2 regions of the Mesorhizobium sp. P2_B5 genome follow, and region 2 is predicted to be linked to the other one. Evidence: predicted binding sites of a transcription regulator. Region 2 holds the regulator's gene; the other holds the start of a gene.

Region 1 (9,572 bases), on a different contig from region 2:
GCCCTGCTATTTTCAATGGTTACTGTCACCGGGTGAGTATTTAGTCGTGCGTCACGCTCCGTCATCATATTTACATTGAACCCAAAATCCGCCACAAACGTTCCGTCTATTGAAGCTGGAAAAGTTGCGACCTCGCCTGCCGGCAATATAACAAACTTACCAGGCCTCCAAACGCCGCGATTGCTGATCCAGCTATGCCTACCGGTGTCGATCGAAATTGATAGTTCTGATCCTCCTGGGGTTGTAACCCTCAGCCCTTTTGACGGGACGAGCAACTCCAAAATAGTGGTATTTTTCGCCGATAGCGCGTCCGGGCTTTCCTGCAGGGCCACGGTGAAGAGTTCATCGCACGTACTTATGACGCGAAATACCATCGCCCGGCTAGCGTCGAACCGAGAAAGGGCAGATCTAATCATGGAGTCGTGCGATAGTGTGTCGCGTTCAAAGGTTAGCACAATAACACGACCACCTACGGTAGACGGATCTGGTACTGCGGCACCAAAACGTTGGGGAAACTCGGGATCGCGAAGGGGGATCATCCAGACCTTCTCGGCTGCGATACTGCGAATTCGCAATGCCGCAGAAACCCATGACGCATGCTCGGCAGTTGCGCTAGTGTAGACGACGATGACATTGTCATCACTGGTAACTTTGAAATAGTTATCCAGCAGCGATTGCACTCCTCGCCAAGCAGATTCTGTTAGCACGCACACCCCCGCCGCCGCTCCTTCGCGGAGCTTCACAATGGATTACAAGGTGTTTGGTACGAACTGCGGGCAGACATTGCTGTCCGCCCTTAGCCTAGTCCGCTACTTAGGTAGGTTGAGTAGTTTCGTAAATTCTGTACCTCGCACCGGACAGTTTGAGGGGGATGCCTTTTTTCACTGCGTCCGCTTCCATTTCTCTTACCGTTGAAAGGGCTTGCTCAAGCTCTTCCTGGACCGCCATGATCACATCAGAGTCGACTTGTAGATTTCTCTCTTCCATCTTCGTCCTCCATCTAAAAGCAGTTGCAGTCTACACCAGTTATTTTCACCTTGGAGCCGCTTTTGATACCTCCAAGTGAACTCGTAAAAGCTCCGAATTAATAAGGGATGCTGGGTCTTGTTTTGCCAATTCGGCGGCGACCTTGCTCAGTTCTTTGTCTACTTTAGACAACTCCCGCGCGATAGTAGCTTCGTCGACCTTCTGATCGCCTTCGTTTCCGGTGATTATTCTCGATTTGTCCGGCATACTTGCGCTCTCCTACTGTACGTTTAGCAAGTTTACCACGGGAAGCGTGCCAATACAATCGAGGTTGTTTTGGCGGAAATCGACTTCAGGGTCGCAGTCTTGGCGAAGAACCTAAGAGGGAGCGATTTAGCGGAGATGGGGCAGTATCCTTCAAAGTTGACTGACCGGCCTTCTTGATGAGTGGCAGGCAGACTGGGCCGCGGCGGCGGCCGCCACTTCCAGCGTCCACTTGGCGGACTCCTGGACCTCGATGCCGGCAAGGTCGGGCAGGTCGCGCGTTGATGCATGTACGCGGGCTCCGGCCGCGACAGAACAAGGGCTCCGCGAAAATGACTGCCGCTTTCGATTGGCCTAATGGCACCGTGGTGTCGAACTCTACGCGGCCTGCGCCACCCGCTCCGACATCATGCGATAGGAAATCGCTTCGGCCAGGTGGATGCGGCCGACGGTCTCGCTGGCGTCGAGGTCGGCCAGCGTGCGCGCCACTTTCAGCACGCGGTGATAGGCGCGCGCCGAAAAGCCGAGCTTTTCGCTGGCGTCTCTCAGCAGCGACAGGCCGGCTGCATCCGGCACGGCGATGTCTTCGATGATCGAGGGCGAGCAATGCGCATTGGTGGTCGCGCTGGTGACGCCGAGCCGTTCGAAGCGCTCGCGCTGGATGGTGCGGGCGCGGGCCACGCGCTGGGCTACGGCAGCGCTCTTCTCCGCCCGGTCCGGGCGGATCAGATCGGCGGCCGAGACCGCCGGCACTTCGATTCTGAGGTCGATGCGGTCGAGCAGCGGGCCTGAAATGCGCGCCTGGTAGTCGGTGCGGCAGCGCTCGCCGCGCAGGCAGCGATAGCCGGGTTCGCCGGCCATACCGCAGCGGCAGGGGTTCATCGCCGCCACCAGCTGGATGCGCGCCGGATAGGTGACGCGGTGGTTGGCGCGCGCGATCATGCAGTCGCCGGTCTCCAGGGGCTGGCGCAGCGCATCCAGCGTCTGCGGCGAGAATTCGGGGAATTCGTCGAGGAACAGCACGCCGTGATGGGCGAGCGAGACCTCGCCCGGCCGCACCCTGAGGCCGCCGCCGACCATCGCCGCCATCGAAGCCGAATGGTGTGGAGCGCGGAACGGCCGCCGGTCGGTGAGCTTGCCTTCGCCGAGTTCGCCCGCCACCGAGGCAATCATCGAGACTTCGAGAAGCTCCTTCGGCGCCAGCGGCGGCAGGATCGAGGGCAGCCTTTGCGCCAGCATCGATTTTCCCGAGCCTGGCGGGCCGACCATCAGCAGATTGTGGCCGCCGCCGGCCGCCACTTCCAGCGCCCGCTTGGCGCTCTCCTGGCCCTTGATGTCGCAGAGGTCGGGCAGGTCGCGCGCCGAGACATGGATGCCGGGCTCGGGCCGCGACAGCACCTGCGTGCCGCGAAAATGATTGGCAATCGCAATCAGGCTGCGTGGCGCCAATATGTCGAAATCCTTGCCGGCCCATGCTGCTTCTGGCCCACAGCCGAACGGGCAGATCAGCCCCTTTCCCTCGGCATTGGCGCCGATCGCCGCCGGCAGCGCGCCGGCGACCGCGGCAATGGTGCCGTCGAGCGACAATTCGCCGAGCACGACATAGGAGGCCAGCATATCGCCCGGGATGGCGCCAAGCGCCGCCATCAGGCCGAGCGCGATCGGCAGGTCGTAATGGCTGCCTTCCTTGGGCAGGTCGGCGGGCGCCAGGTTGACCGTGACCTTTTTCGACGGCATCGACAGGCCCGACGCATGGAGTGCCGCCTGCACCCGCTCGCGGCTCTCGGCCACCGCCTTGTCGGGCAGGCCGACAATGTGCATGCCGACCTTGCCCGGCGCGATCATCACCTGGACATCGACCGGCACGGCCTCGATGCCCTGGAAAGCAACCGTGCGAACCCGCGCCACCATTTGTTCAAGCCCCCGGATACCGGCTCGCTCGGGCCTTTCTGATCAGACCGCGAGCGACGTCAGCTAAAACAACCATAGATTTCAGGCCAAGGCAAGAACATTACGGGAACATGCAAGTGTCGCCGTCCTTCCGGCACCATACGATGCCGACGCCTGCCTTCGCCCGAGACAGAATTAACCACAAAGGCGCGGCGCGGTTGGGTGTCACCGATCCGACTCGCATACTATGGTATGGTTGGGACTGGGGGACATCCGCAGCGCGTCCAGGCGCCAAAGCGAGGAAAACAGGATGCCGACCCTAAGCAATGGCAGTCAGCTCACCGTATGGGAAGAACCCGACTATCCCAATCCAAGCCCAGACGCGGTGCTTTTCAGCATCACGGAACCCGACGGCGACGTGATCGGGCCGATAGGGGCAAAGCCCGATTTCCCGTTCGGCGGGATCGACGTGGCTTCGGTCGATGTCTTCGACGGCTTCTTCACCATCACCAGCTTCACCAATGAGGGCAGGACCGAGACCTGGACGACGGTCGAGACGCAGGTCTTCGACAACGACGGCAATCTTCTCCGCACCCTGTCCGACCAGGCCGCCTACCTGTCGGCCCGGATCGTCTCGGTCAACGCCGACAGCCCCGACACCATCGCTGTCACCTGGATCGGGGCGAACGAGTATTTCGGCGGCGAAAACACCCAATACGGCCAGCACCAGATCATCCTGGAGGGCGGCACGCTGCAGCCCGACACGTTCGTCAATCATGCGCCCACGGTCGCCAATCTGAATGTGTCGGTTTCGCAGGGGGAATTTCTCGACGACATCAAATTCAGCGCCGCCGATGCCGACTATGATCTCCTGAGCTTTGTCGTCGTCGATGGGCCGGACCACGGCACCGTTGAGCAAAGCACGCGTTTCGACGGCAACCACTATCCGTTTCACCAGGGTCACTATGGCAACAGCCTGCACTATCATGCCGACTTTCTGAACGGCAATCTGTTCGACTACACGCCCGAGGCGGGCTTCGTCGGCACCGACAGCTTTACGGTTTACGCCACGGACGGCCAGGGCAACAGCAATCCGGCGACGATTACGATCACGGTTGCTCCACCGGCCGAATCCATCGCGCTGACCGAAGCCGCGAACACAGTGAACTATGGAGCCCACGATCGTGCCGCGCTCGTCACCGCGCTGGGCGGCGGCGACCGTGTCATCGGCACGTCGTTCAACGATACGCTCGACGGCGGCGCCGGCAATGACCAGCTGTTCGGCGGCACCGGCGCCGACATCCTCATCGGCGGCGCGGGCACTGATTGGCTGAAGGGCGGCGCCGGCAATGACGTCATAAGCGGCGGCGCGGGCACGGACGGCATCCGTGGCGATGAGGGCGACGATGCCATCGACGGCGGTGCCGGCTCCGACGACCTGCGCGGTGGCGTTGGCGATGACATCCTCAATGGCGGCGCCGGCGGCGACCGGCTGGCCGGCGGCGAGGGCAGGGATGTCTTCGTGTTCGACGCGCTTGGACTGGCGAATAGCGACAGGATCGAAGACTTCGATGCGCAAGATGATATGATCCGCCTGGACAGCTCCGTGTTTGTCGGGCTGCAGGCCGGCCCGCTTTTCGCGGCAGTCTTCGCGATAGGTGACAAAGCCATCGATGACAGCGACCACATCCTTTACAACGACGTGACCGGCGACCTTTTGTTCGATGTGGACGGGGTAGGCGGCGCGGCGGCTGTCAAGTTTGCCGCCGTCGACCCGGGCACCTGGGTCACCGCGGACGATTTCATTGTGATCTAGGGCAAGGTATGAAACGGTTTTCCCGCAGGAATTGCGTGAAAGCAAAGAGATAGAGCGGTTCCGTGAAACTGCTCTATTTCCGCTTCCCCTCCACCGCGTCCCAGAACAGGCTCGCAATGTCGGCGCCGCCAAAGCGCTGTACTTCGCGCACGCCGGTGGGCGAGGTCACGTTGATCTCGGTCATGTAGTCGCCGATCACGTCGATGCCGACGAGGATGAAGCCGCGCTCTTTCAGCGACGGTCCGATGCTGGCGCAGATCTCGCGTTCGCGTTCCGTCAGCTCGGTCTTTTCGGCGCGGCCGCCGACATGCATGTTGGAGCGCGAATCGTGGTCGGCCGGCACCCGGTTGATGGCGCCGACCGCCTCGCCGTCGACCAGGATGATGCGCTTGTCGCCCTTGCGCACATCCTTCAGATAGCGCTGCACGATATAGGGCTCGCGCGACAGCTGGGCGAACATCTCGAGCAGCGAGGCGAGGTTGCGGTCGTCCTCCCTGAGATGGAAGATGCCGGCGCCGCCATTGCCGTAGAGCGGCTTGACGATGATGTCGCCGAATTGCTTGCGGAAGGCGGCGACTTCCTGGGGATCCTTGGTGATCAACGTTTCCGGCATCAGGTCGGGGAATTCGGTGACGAAGATTTTTTCCGGGCTGTTGCGCACCCAGGCCGGGTCGTTGACCACCAATGTCTTCGGGTGGATACGCTCCAGAATGTGCGTGGTGGTGATGTAGTTCATGTCGAAGGGCGGGTCCTGGCGCAGGAGGATCACGTCCATCTCCGACAGGTCGGTGCGCACCTTGTCGCCCAGTGTGTAGTGATCGCCCTTCTCGTCGCGGAGCTTCATCTCCTCGATGCGGGCAAACACCTTGCCGCCCAGCATCGACAGCCGGTCGGGCGTGTAGTGGAACAGTTGGTGGCCGCGCCGCTGCGCCTCCAGCGACAGCGCAAACGACGTGTCGCCGGCGATCGAGACGGTGGAGACATGGTCCATCTGGACGGCGATCTTCAGGGGCATCTTCTGGTCTCCAGCGGGCTATGCCGCCGATATACGGAACTCCACGGCTTCTGCCAATCGCGCTTGCTTGGCCCAGGCCCTCAGCGGTCGAAGACCAGCCGGGAGTATCCGAAGAAGGACAGCGCCATCGCCACCAGCGAGGCAATCGCAAGTGCCGTCAGCGGCGGCATTGCCGGCAGCGCGAACAGGATGGCGCAATAGACGAGATAGTTGACGATGCTGGTGGCGATGCCGACGCCGCCATAGCGCGCACCCTCTTGCGTTACGCCGCGGCTCGACGGCGAAAACGTCAGGTGCCGGTTGATCTGCCAGGTGACGCAGAGCGCAAAGCCGATCGACAGCAAGCGCGCGATGAAGGGGCCGAGTGGCGTCACGGCCAAAAGCAGCCAGAGAGCCGCGGCATCGGCGACGAAGCCGACAGCGCCGGCAAAAACGAAGCGCGCGAGCCTGCCCACGGCCTCAGGCGGCCCGGGGCGTCTTGCCCGGTTCGGCCTTCGCGGTTTCGCTCGTGCGCTCGCGTCGTTCGACCCGGGCCGACGGGACCGAGAGATAAAAAATGCGCTTCTGTTCAGCGCGTCCGCGCGATACCGAATCGAGGATCAGTCCGGTCACCATCGCAAGCATAGACAACAGCAGCAGGCCGACCGACAGCACCCAGGTCGGCATGCGTGGCACGAGGCCGGTCTGGGCGAATTCGATCAGCACCGGCGTCATCAGGGTAAGGCTCGATGCCAGGAAGAGAATCGCGAAGGCGCCGAAGAAGCGCAGCGGCTGCGTCTCCTTCATCAGCATGGCGAACATCCACAGGATCCTGGCACCGTCGCGATAGGTCGACAGCTTCGACGACGATCCCTCAGGCCGGCGGCCATAGTCGAGCGCGATCTCGCTGACAGGCAGCTTGAGCTGCGAGGCATGCACCGACATTTCGGTCTCGATCTCGAAGCCGCCGGAAACGGCCGGGAAACTCTTGACGAAACGCCTGGAGAAGGCGCGGTAGCCGGAGAAGATGTCGGTGAAGTCGGTGCCGAACAGCCGCTTGTAGAGGCTGTTGAAGATGCGGTTGCCGAACGCATGGCCGGAACGGCCGGCATCGTCGGCGACGCCGCGCCTGGTACCCACCACCATGTCGCAGCGCTCGGTCTGCAGGATGTTGATAAGCTGCGGTGCATCTTCCGGCGCATACGTGCCGTCGCCGTCGGCCATCAGATAGATATCGGCATCGATATCGGCGAACATGCGGCGCACGACATTGCCCTTGCCCTGGCGCGGCTCGCGGATGACGATGGCGCCGGCCGCGCGCGCCTTGAGCGCGGTCAAATCCCTGGAATTGTTGTCATAAACATAGATCGCGGCCGACGGCAGCGTCTCGCGAAACCGCCGCACCACCTCGGCGATGGTCAGTTCCTCATTGTAGCAGGGCAGGAGCACGGCAATGGCCGGCTCGTGGCGGACTTCGTGCGGCATTTCCGTCTCCCGATGCCCGGCGGAGCCTCCGGCCGCGCTCAAATGCGACCTCGCTCAGGCGACTTTACTATTTATTGAAGCTGTTAAGGCTAGGTTTAAGCCGAGCTTCTTTCCGACAAAGGCCGTGATAATGAACGCAGCCAAGGCGGGTGCTTCCTCCTGGAAGTCCGATATGACGCTGGCGCTGCTTGCCATGCTGGTGGCGCTGGCCGTCAATGCCACCACGGGCTTTCGCGAATTGAGCAATGCCGGCGGCGACAACGACAGCCTGCTGCGGCTGGTCGAGGTTCGCGATATGCTGGCCGGCCAGGGCTGGTTCGACCTGCATCAGTACCGGATGGGGCCGGAAGGCGGCTTCATCATGCACTGGTCGCGGCTGGTCGATGCGCCGCTCGCGGCCATCATCCTCGTCGCTTCGGCGCTGATCGGCAGCATGGCCATGGCCGAGGCGATCGCACAGGTGCTGTGGCCGGCGCTGCTGTTTTTCCTGGCGGTGTTCTTCCTCGCCCGCGCGGCGCGCAGCTTTGCCGGCGCCGGCGCCGTACTGCCCGCAATCGTCATCGGCGCGGCGGCGCTGCATTTCATCGGCATCTTCTTGCCGGGTGCGCTCGATCATCACAATGTCCAGCTGACGCTGACCATGGCCAGCCTCAGCCTGCTGCTCGAGGCGCCCACGCACCGCTGGGCGGCGCTGTTTTCGGGTCTGTGCGCTGCACTGACGCTGGCCGTCGGCATGGAAACCGCGCCCTATGTCGCCACCATCGGCGCCTGCATCGCCTTGCTGTTTGTCGCCGACCCCGGCGGCGAGCACCGGATCGCAAGGGACTTCGGTCTCGGCTTTGCCGGGGTTTCGGCGTTCGTCTTCGTCACCACCATCCCGCCATCGGCTTGGGGCCAGGCGCAGTGCGATGCCTTTTCGGCCGTGCAATTCGTTGTTGCGGCAATCGCCGGACTGGGCCTTGCCGTCGTGACGTCGCTCAGGGCGTCCAATGGCACGGCCGGCCGCCGGCTGATCTCGCTCGGTCTGCTCGCGCTTGTGCTGGGCGCCGTCGTCGTGGCGCTGTTCCCGCAGTGCCTTGCCGCGCCCTACGCAAACCTCGATCCGCGCCTCAAGGAATTGTGGCTCGACCACATCGATGAGGCACAGTCGCTGTTCCATATTGCCGTCAGCGACCCGGCCTCGGTGGCGGCGCGCTATGTCACGCCGCTGGTGGCGATCGCGCTGATGGGGCTTCGGCTGCGCGGACCGTGGCGCCGCCAGGACAGCCTCGTCGGCGCCTTGCTGGCCGCCGCCTTCATCGTCAGCGCCTGGCAGGTCCGCGGCTCGACATTCTCGATCGCCTTTGCCGTCATCCCGCTGTCGGCCTGGATCGCAACATGGCGCGAACGGGCGAGCATCAGCCCTTCGCGCAGCGTGTCGCTGCGCATGGCGGCAGTCTGGCTGGTGTCGGTGAATGCCGTCTGGGCCGGCGCTGCCGCCGCCACCTCGAGCGCATTCGAGGCCGATAAGGTCTCCGCCGAGGCCAAGGACGCCGATCCGGCCTGCACGCGCAAGGCCTCCTTCGCGACGCTGGCCGGGCTGCCGGACACCACGGTGCTTGCCATTTCCAATCTCGGCTCGCCCATCCTGGCCTATTCCGGCCACCGTGTCTTTGCCGGCCCCTATCATCGCAACATCGCCGGCGACCTGCTTGCGCTCGATGCCTTCCTCGGATCGGCGGACCAGGCCAAGGCGATCGTGGCGCAGCACCATGTCGGCCTGGTGGCGCTCTGCCGTGGCAGCGCCGAAACCAAGGTGCTCGCCGCCAAGGCGCCGCAAGGCTTCCTGGCCCAGCTGATGCAGGGAGGCGTCCCCGATTGGCTCGAACCGGTGGCCGAAACGCGTGGAAACCCGGTCGAACTCTACCGCGTCCGCTAAAGCATCATTCGCCAGCGAAAAATCGATTTCGCGATACGGTTCCTAAACGCTTTGCTGCCAGTCTCAGCGTAAATTTCGGACGTCAAAAACAGGGATACCGATGCAAACGACGTTTGGCACCGGGCAGGCAAGCAGGGAAAACTCGGATCTGGCGTTCACCGACACGCTGACCGGGCTTGGCAACCATCGCCGCTTCTTCGACAAGGTCGACCGCCTGATCAGCGACCGTGCAGACGATC
Region 2 (9,572 bases):
GCAAGACGCCGGCAGAGGCCGTCTGAGGATGCCAGCGGCCCTCACCCATCTCGGCGCCAAGGGCGAGGCCAACATGGTCGATGTCGGCGACAAGGCGGAGACGACGCGCACGGCAGTCGCCGAGGGCTTTGTCTCGATGCGGCCTGAAACCCTGAAGATGATCCTCGACGGCGACGCCAAGAAGGGCGACGTGCTGGGCACAGCGCGCATCGCCGGCATCATGGCAGCCAAGAAGACGCATGAGCTGATCCCGCTCTGCCATCCTCTGCTGTTGACCAAGGTGTCGGTCGACATCGAGCCGGACGCGGCGCTGCCCGGCCTCAGGGTCACCGCGCTCGCCCGCGTCACCGGCAAGACCGGGGTCGAAATGGAAGCGCTGACCGCGGCCTCGGTGGCATGCCTGACTATCTACGACATGGCCAAGGCGGCCGATCGCGCCATGGTGATTTCCGGCATAAGGCTGGTGGAGAAGACCGGCGGCAAGTCCGGCGACTACAAGGCGGGCGCCTGATGGCGCTGGTTCCGGTGGCCGAGGCGCTGGAGCGCCTGCTGGAAGGCGCTGCGGCGCTGCCGGGTGAAAGCATCGCCCTGGCGGATGCGGCCGGCCGGGTGCTGGCGGAACCTGTCGTGGCGCTGCGCACCCAGCCGCCCTTCAACGCGTCCGCCATGGACGGCTATGCCGCGCGGGCACAGGATGTGGCATCCGCCCCGGCGCGGCTTTCGGTGATCGGCATGGCGCCCGCAGGACGCGGCTTTGACGGCACGGTCGGCAAGGCTGAGGCCGTGCGCATCTTCACGGGCGCGCCGCTGCCTGAAGGCGTCGACACCATCGTCATCCAGGAGAATGTCCGCGACCTTGGCAATGGCCATATCGAGGTCACCGAGCCGACCGCAAAAGACCGTAACATCCGCCGCCGTGGTCTGGATTTTGCACAAGGCGACGTCCTGCTGGAAAAAGGCCGCGAGCTCGATCCGGCAGCACTCTCGCTGGCGGCATCGGCCAATCACCCGACCCTGAACGTGGTGCAACGGCCGCTGGTGGCCATCATCGCAACCGGCGACGAGTTGCTGCCGCCGGGCAGTGCGCTTGGCCCCGACCAGATCATCTCGTCCAACGCCTATGGCGTCGCGGCAGCCGCGCAGTCGGTCGGCGCGCGCGCGCTCGATCTCGGTATCGCGGCCGACCGCAAGGAAGCGATCGCAGCACTGGTGAAAAAGGCTGTCGCGGCAAAGGCGGACGTCATCGTCACGCTCGGCGGCGCTTCGGTCGGCGACCACGACCTCGTGCATGACGTGCTGACCGGCGAAGGCATGAAGCTCGATTTCTGGAAGCTCGCAATGCGCCCGGGCAAGCCGCTGATGTTCGGGCGTCTCGGCGACATCAGGTGCATCGGCCTGCCCGGTAATCCCGTGGCGAGCCTGGTCTGTTCGCAGCTGTTTTTGAAGCCGCTTTTGGCGCAGCTCGGCGGCCGCACGTACCGGCAGGACATCCGCCCGGCGCAGCTTGGCGCCGCGATGCCGGCCAATGATCTGAGGCAAGACTATGTGCGCGCCGTGGTGAGCGAAGAAACCGGCGCACGGGTGGCGACGCCGTTCGGCATCCAGGATTCCTCGATGCTGAGAATGCTGGCCGACGCAAACGGCTTGATCGTGCGCGAGCCCTTCGCTCCGGCCGCCGCCGCGGGTGCCGCCTGCAGCGTCCTGATGTTACGCTGAACAAAACGTCAACACATTCATTAAACTTTAAAAGGTTGCGGAACACAACTGGAACAGATAGTGTTTGTTCTGGGTTTGTTTTTTCCGATTCTGGTTTCAGAACCCGTGGGAGCCGCGATGCTGACGCGCAAACAACATGAACTTCTGATGTTCATCCATGAACGCCTGAAGGAGAGCGGAATCCCGCCGTCTTTCGACGAGATGAAGGAGGCGCTCGACCTCGCGTCCAAGTCCGGCATTCACCGCCTGATCACGGCGCTTGAGGAGCGCGGCTTCATTCGCCGGCTGCCGAACAGGGCGCGTGCACTGGAAGTGCTGCGGCTGCCCGACTCGATCGCACCCGGCCTCAATGCGGCGAAGAAGTTCTCGCCGAGCATCATCCAGGGCAGCCTCGGTCAAGGCGGTCAGGGGCAAGGCGGTCTCGGCCGCCAGATCAAGCCGGCCTCCTCGTCTCGTTCGATGTCGGCCGGCAATGACGACGCCGTTTCTGCGGTGTCGATCCCGGTGATGGGCCGCATCGCCGCCGGTGTGCCGATCGACGCCATCCAGCACCAGACGCATTCGATCTCGGTGCCGCCGGACATGATCATGGGCGGCGAACACTACGCACTTGAGGTCAAGGGTGACTCGATGATTGAGGCCGGCATTTTCGACGGCGACACGGTCATCATCCGCAATGCCGATACGGCGAGCCCTGGCGAGATCGTGGTGGCGCTGGTCGATGAAGAGGAAGCGACGTTGAAGCGCTTCCGCCGCAAGGGCGCCTCGATCGCGCTGGAAGCCGCCAACCCGGCCTACGAAACCCGCATCTTCGGGCCGGACAGGGTCAAGGTGCAGGGCAAGCTGGTCGGCCTGATCCGGCGCTACTGAGGCGGCTTACTTTTCGCGCTGCTGGTAAGGCGGCAGACCGCGTGCTTCGCGTGAGAAGCGGCGTTGCTCGTGCCAGGGACGATAGGGTTTGTCGACGGCGAAACGGATCATTGGCGCTGTCGCGGCCGATTGTGGGTCGAAGAAGACGGCGGCACTGCCATCGCGGGCAAGTTGCTTCTTGGTCACGACCAGCACCAGCGGGTCGCGGCACGGATTGTAGGCAGTGGCGTCGTCGATGACGATCAGGCTCGCGAAAGCGCAGGCTGGCCGCGCTGTGTTGCGGTCTTTTGCCAGCGCGATGATGGCTCCGGTCAGGTGCCGGGCAATGCAGAGATTGCCTGTGCAATAGAAAGGCGAGCCTGGCGGCAGGTCGAGCGGGTCTAGATCGAACCGCGTGTCCGTTGCCTCGAAAATCTCAGGCGGGATTATGGTTTCGGCCCTCAGCGCGCGTTTCCAGTTGTCTGTGGTGAATTCGTTGGAGCGTTCGCGATTGAGGGCGAGCTCGCCGCCTCCGATCGGCACGGCCACCAGGTGCGCATCCTCGGAGATGAGCACATCGGGCGTGCGCACCTGTGGCACAGTCAACAGGCCGGCCAGCGCAAAAGGCACGGCCGCCAGCCTCAGCCAGGTGGTGGCCATGGTGGCGATGACGAGCGCGACCGCCACCAGCAGCACCGAGCGGATAGAGATCAGGCCGACGGCATCGACCGGCGAACGTTCGGAAATCCAGGCGCAGATGGCGATCATCGCCGCCAGGCCCTTGCCCATCAAATAAAGGAACGGTCCATCGGCGCCGAACGGCATGGCCAGCGCGCTGAGCACGGCGAAGGGCATGACGATCAACGACACAATCGGCATCACGGCCAGATTTGCGAGCAGGCTGAGTGGCGACACGCGCTGAAAATGCCAGATGGCAAACAGCAAAGTGGCGCTGCCCGCGATGATCGATGTCATGGCGAGGCCGCCCATGGCCAGCAGGAATTTTCGCGACAGAAAGCCGACGAACGAGCGCCTTGCGGGCGGCGTTCTCACCTTGTCGGCGCGGTAGTCGGCCCAGCCGGCATAGGCGCCGACAAGGGCGGCGGTGGCGGCAAACGACATCTGGAAACTCGGGCCGACAACCTCATGCGGCGACACCAGGATGACGGCGATGGCCGAGATCGCCAGATTGCGCATGGTCAGCGCTGCGCGATCAAACAGCACCGCGACAAGCATGACCGCCAGCATAATGAAGCTGCGCTCGGCGGCAACCACGATGCCTGAAATGACGAGATAGGCGGCGATGGAAACAAGCGCCGCGGCGGCGGCATATTTCTTGACAGGCCGGCGCGAGGAGAAATCGGGAAACAGCGCGAAGGCGCCGCGCAACAATGCCATGATGGTGCCGGCGACCAGCGCCATGTGCAGGCCGGAAATGGAGATGATGTGGTAGATGCCAGTGCGCCGCATAGCCTCGTTGACCTCGTCCGGAATGCCGGCGCGAACGCCGACAATGAGCGCCGCGGCAATCTCGCCTTCGGCGCCGCCGATCTTGCCCCTGATATGGTCGGCAATGTTTTCGCGCGCATTCTCGATTGCCGAAGAGAGCCGTGCGGTCAGCGGCGGCGGGCCCTGCGAAGCAATGGTTTTCGGATTGCCGAGAAAGAAGCCGCTGCCGCCGATCCCGGCGAAATAGCTGTCGAAGGAGAAATCGTAGCTCTCCGGTCGCACCGGACCCGTCGGCGGCAACAGTCTGGCATAGCCGGTGATGAGGGAGCCGGCGGTCATATCGGCCGGAATCCCACGCGCCGAGAGCCTGACCCGCTCCGGCGCGTAGTGCAGCTTTGGGTGAGCGGTGGAAACAATGTCGAGCGTCAGCCTGACGCGGCCGTTTTCCATCTCCTCAAGGCTGACGACGCGTCCGGTCAGCCGTGTCTGGATCTCGGAGCCCAGCATTTGCGTTCCGGCGCGCCAGGTCTCGACCTTGGCGGCGACCACCCCAAGCGCGCACAGCATCGCGGCCACGCAGAGCAGATGCGTCTTCGGCCAGGACCGCGCGACGGCTGCGCAACAGGCCATGAGCAGCACAATCGCGATTGGTTGGGCAAAGCCCGGCTCGCTGGCCAGCGAGAAATAAATGATGACGCCGGCCGCCAGGAAAACCGGCACCAGCAGGAAAGCGACGCCGCGGTCGAGTTCGGTGCCGGCAGCCACGGCAACGCTGCGACGGATTGCTGGCCATGTCGAACGGCGCAGCAGCCTACGCAAACGGATGGCGGATCCGGGCACGGCGACCGGCACCGACGCAGTGTCATCCGGAGACAAAGGCCGGAGGCCAGGCCGCGTCTCGGGCAGCGCGACGGGCATCGGCTCGGCATAGGGACTGTCGGCAAACAGGGAGCGTTCGTTGACGCTTGTCGCAGCGCCCTCGCCTTGATCCTCGCCCCGGCCACGTCCAGCCATCGGGTCTGCCCCTTGCGCCCCAGACCCCCTATGCTACATGAACGCGCAAAGCGCGAAAGTCCGCGCGATCACGCCCCCCGTTTTCTAGCCTTGCCCGAGAATTGCAATGTCCAACAAAATTGCCATGTCCAACAGGGTGGTCACCCGTTTTGCCCCCTCGCCCACCGGCTACCTGCATATCGGTGGCGCGCGCACGGCGCTGTTCAACTGGCTGTATGCCAAGCACACCGACGGCACGATGCTGCTGCGCATCGAGGACACCGACCGCGAGCGTTCCACGGAAGCGGCAACCCAGGCCATTCTCGATGGGTTGACCTGGCTCGGCCTGTCCTGGGACGGCGAGGCCGTCTCGCAGTTCGAGCGTGCGCCGCGCCACCGCGAGGTGGCGGAGGAGTTGGTGCGCCTGGGCAAGGCCTATTACGCCTACGAAACACCGGCCGAGCTCGAGGCGATGCGCGAGGCGGCGCGCGCCAAGAGCCTGCCGCCGCGCTATAATGGTGCGTGGCGCGACCGCGACCCCTCCGAGGCGCCCGCCGGAGTCAAAGGCGCCATCCGCATCAAGGCGCCGACCGAGGGCGAGACCGTGGTGCATGACCGCGTGCAGGGCGAGGTGCGCTTCCCCAACAAGGATCTCGACGATTTCATTATCCTGCGCTCGGATGGTGTCCCGACCTACATGCATGCCGTCGTCGTCGATGACCACGACATGGGCGTCACCCACATCATTCGTGGCGACGACCATCTGACCAACGCCGCGCGACAAACGGTAATCTACAACGCCATGGGCTGGGAGGTGCCGTCCATGTCGCACATCCCGCTGATCCATGGCGCCGACGGCGCCAAGCTGTCGAAGCGGCATGGCGCGCTCGGCGTCGAGGCCTACCGCGCCATGGGTTATCTGCCCGAGGCGCTGCTCAATTATCTCGCCCGCCTCGGCTGGAGCCATGGCGACGACGAGGTGATGTCGATCAAGGACATGATCTCATGGTTCGACATCGGCGACGTCAACAAGGGTGCGGCGCGCTTCGACTTCGCCAAGCTCGACGCGCTGAACGGCGTGCACATGCGCAAGATGGATGACAAGGCGCTGCTCGACATCTTCGTCGCCACTCTACCCTATCTCGAAGGCGGCCCGGCGCTCGCCGCCCGCCTCGACGACACCAGGAAGGCGCAGCTGCTGGCCGCGCTGCCTGGCCTGAAGGAGCGCGCCAAGACACTGGTCGAGCTGGCCGACGGCGCCGGCTTCCTGTTCGTCGAGCGGCCGCTGCCGATCGACGAGAAGGCGGCAGCCCTGCTTAATGCCGACGCGCGGGCGATCCTGCGTGGCGCACACGCGGCATTGCAGACAGTTTCTGGCGAGTGGACGGCCGCTGCGGCGGAAGCCGCGGTGCGCGAGTTCGCGACGGCTGGCGGCCACAAGCTCGGCGCCGTGGCCCAGCCACTGAGAGCAGCCCTTACCGGCCGCAGCACCTCGCCCGGCGTTTTCGACGTGCTTGCCGTGCTCGGCCGTGAGGAAAGCTTGGCGCGGATTGCGGATCAAATCGATTAGGAGCGAACTGGCCCAAGAAGATTGGCATTGAAAGGCGCGTTTCGCAGTGCAACATTAGGCCCTGGCCCAATCTGGCACGCACCTCCTAAAATGCGGTGGCGAGTTCGCGCATTCCGGTGATTTCGACGTGTCGTTAGCAGGAATTGCCTTGCCGGCATGAGGAACATGAAGGAGTTTGAGAATGAGCGAAGCTGCGACAAAACTGGAAACCGGCAGCAAGACGACGCACCCGTCGACTGCCACGCTTGAACTGGCCGGCAAGACGCACGAATTCAAGGTGCGAAGCGGCTCGGTCGGGCCTGACGTCATCGACATCGGTGCGCTCTACAACACCACCGGCGCCTTTACCTACGACCCTGGCTTCACCTCGACGGCGAGCTGCGAGTCGGCGATCACCTTCATCGACGGCGATGCCGGCATCCTGCTGCACCGCGGCTATCCGATCGACCAGCTGGCCGAGCATGGCGACTTCCTCGAAGTCTGCTACCTGCTGCTCTACGGTGAACTGCCGACCAAGGCGCAGAAGGACGATTTCGACTACCGGGTGACGCGCCACACCATGGTGCATGAGCAGATGTCGCGCTTCTTCACCGGCTTCCGCCGCGACGCGCACCCAATGGCTGTGATGTGCGGCGTGGTCGGCGCGCTGTCGGCCTTCTATCACGACTCCACCGACATTTCGGACCCGTATCAGCGCATGGTCGCCTCGATGCGGCTGATCGCCAAGATGCCGACGATCGCGGCCATGGCCTACAAATACCATATCGGCCAGCCCTTCATTTACCCGAAGAACGAGCTGAACTTCGCCGCCAACTTCCTGCATATGTGCTTTGCCGTGCCGTGCGAGGAATACAAGATCAACCCGGTGCTGGCGCGCGCCATGGAGCGTATCTTCATCCTGCATGCCGACCACGAGCAGAACGCCTCGACCTCGACGGTGCGTCTTGCCGGCTCGTCTGGCGCCAATCCGTTCGCCTGCATCGCCGCCGGCATCGCGTGCCTGTGGGGCCCTGCGCATGGCGGCGCCAACGAGGCCGCGCTCAACATGCTGGGCGAGATCGGCCATGTCGACCACATCCCGGAATTCATCGCCCGCGCCAAGGACAAGAACGATCCGTTCCGGCTGATGGGCTTTGGCCACCGCGTCTACAAGAACTACGATCCTCGCGCGAAAATCATGCAGAAGACGGCGCATGAAGTGCTGGGCGAGCTCGGCATCAAGGACGATCCGCTGCTCGACATCGCCATGGAGCTGGAAAAGATCGCGCTGACCGATTCCTACTTCATCGAGAAGAAGCTCTATCCGAACGTCGACTTCTATTCCGGCATCACGCTGAAGGCGCTGGGCTTCCCCACCACCATGTTCACCGTGCTGTTCGCGGTCGCCCGCACCGTCGGCTGGATCGCGCAGTGGAAGGAAATGATCGAGGATCCGCACCAGAAGATCGGCCGCCCGCGCCAGCTCTACACCGGCGCGCCGGAACGCGACTACGTGCCGATCGCAAAGCGGTAATCGAAGCCGCATGCGGCTTCGCCATGACACTGCAAAAAGCGCCCGCAAGGGCGCTTTTTAGTTGGAGTGACGAAGCTTGATGTGGCGAAGAACGACTTCCGCCGCGATATCGCCGGAGGGCTTGTCAGTGGCCATGCGCCTGGCAACCTCGGCAAAACCGTCCTTTTGCCAGGTGCGGTAGGCAGTGTCTGAAAACAGAGCCTCGAGCTGCCGCGCCAGATAGCGCGGCCGCACATATTGGTTGTAGTGCTCCGGCACGATCGCCTGGTCGGCGATCAGATTGGGCAATGCGGCGCTCCACACCGTGACCAGCCCCTGGACCATGCGCATCACCGGATCGAGCCGGTAGCATGAGATCATCGGCACACCAGACAGCACCAGTTCGAGCGATACCGTTCCCGAAGCAATCAGCGCCGCATCGGCCTTGCCGAAGGCCTGCCATTTGCGCTCGGCATCGAGGATGATCTCAGGCTTCTCATCCCAGCGTGCGACCGATGTTTTGACCAGGTCGGCGACATGCGGCACCGTGGGCAACAGCAGGCGCAAGCGGTGTCCGCGCGCGCGCAGCGCCGAGATCGTCTGGCCGAAGGGATCGATAAGCCGGCTTACCTCGCCGCGCCGCGATCCGGGCAGCACAAGCAATGTCTTGACGCGGTCCCCTGAGAGATCGCGCGGCTGGCCTTGCGCCCTTGCCGCGCTGAGCACACCCGGATCATGCGTGAGGCGGTGTCCGACATAGGTGCCGGGCGGGCCGCCGAGCCGGCTGAGCTCCTTCACCTCGAAAGGAAGGATGCACAGTATGTGATCGACATAGGGCTTCATCGCCACCGCCCTGCCCGGCCGCCATGCCCAGACACTCGGGCAGACATAATGGACGATCGGGATGGAAGGATCGGCAGCGCGGACCTTTTTGGCCACGCGCAAAGAGAAGTCAGGGCTGTCGATGGTGACGAGACAGTCAGGTTTCTCAGCAGCGACCGCACTTGCCGTCTGGCCGATGCGCCGCATCAGGCGCGGCAGGTCGCGTAGAATGGCGCTGAGCCCCATCAGCGCGATCTCGGCCCCGTCGAACAGCGGCACCAGCCCGAGCGCCTGCAGATGCCGCCCGCCAATGCCGACCAGCCTGATATCGCGCCCAGTCATGCGCTTTAGCGACTGCACGATGTCGGCGCCCAACAAGTCACCGGACTCTTCGCCGGCGACGATGGCGATTTTCAGCGGTCTCTCAGTTGCCATGGCCAGGCTCCATGGCCGGCAGGCCATACACGAACAGCCCAAGCGCGTTGGCGCGCGCGACAACGACGGGACCTTCGAGGATCAGCGAACGGCCGGCCTCGACGGCAATGCCGGCAAGCCCAGCGGCGTGTGCTACCTCGACCGTCTGCGGGCCAATGGACGGCAGATCGGCGCGCAGTTCCTGGCCGGGTTTGGCGCATTTGACCAGGACACCGCGCGTCTTGCCGGCGAGCCTGCCATGGCCGC

What was found. Region 2 encodes LexA, which represses DNA repair genes until DNA is damaged. Its sites were predicted from a motif close to TGTTCNNNNTGTGTTCNG; they were not measured.
Region 1: AC1D1N_RS04490 (YifB family Mg chelatase-like AAA ATPase) is a predicted target of LexA. The motif match lies at 3,235-3,252, and genes of this name have one in related genera.

The regions. Positions count from the first base shown of each region.
Region 1 covers NZ_JBFUDJ010000001.1:872,391-881,962, forward strand. Annotated here, with positions in the region: gene AC1D1N_RS04475 (CgnE/CgnB domain-containing protein) at 1-743, opposite strand, end outside; gene AC1D1N_RS04480 (hypothetical protein) at 814-987, opposite strand; gene AC1D1N_RS04485 (hypothetical protein) at 1,033-1,233, opposite strand; gene AC1D1N_RS04490 (YifB family Mg chelatase-like AAA ATPase) at 1,609-3,141, opposite strand; gene AC1D1N_RS04495 (Ig-like domain-containing protein) at 3,431-4,936, shown strand; gene gshB (glutathione synthase) at 5,010-5,951, opposite strand; gene AC1D1N_RS04505 (GtrA family protein) at 6,032-6,406, opposite strand; gene AC1D1N_RS04510 (glycosyltransferase) at 6,411-7,415, opposite strand; gene AC1D1N_RS04515 (GtrA family protein) at 7,546-9,333, shown strand; gene AC1D1N_RS04520 (putative bifunctional diguanylate cyclase/phosphodiesterase) at 9,434-9,572, shown strand, end outside.
Region 2 covers NZ_JBFUDJ010000003.1:221,339-230,910, forward strand. Annotated here, with positions in the region: gene trpC (indole-3-glycerol phosphate synthase TrpC) at 1-26, shown strand, start outside; gene moaC (cyclic pyranopterin monophosphate synthase MoaC) at 29-511, shown strand; gene AC1D1N_RS13750 (molybdopterin molybdotransferase MoeA) at 511-1,716, shown strand; gene lexA (transcriptional repressor LexA) at 1,834-2,586, shown strand; gene AC1D1N_RS13760 (ComEC/Rec2 family competence protein) at 2,593-5,028, opposite strand; gene gltX (glutamate--tRNA ligase) at 5,153-6,577, shown strand; gene gltA (citrate synthase) at 6,759-8,090, shown strand; gene lpxB (lipid-A-disaccharide synthase) at 8,148-9,326, opposite strand; gene AC1D1N_RS13780 (LpxI family protein) at 9,316-9,572, opposite strand, start outside.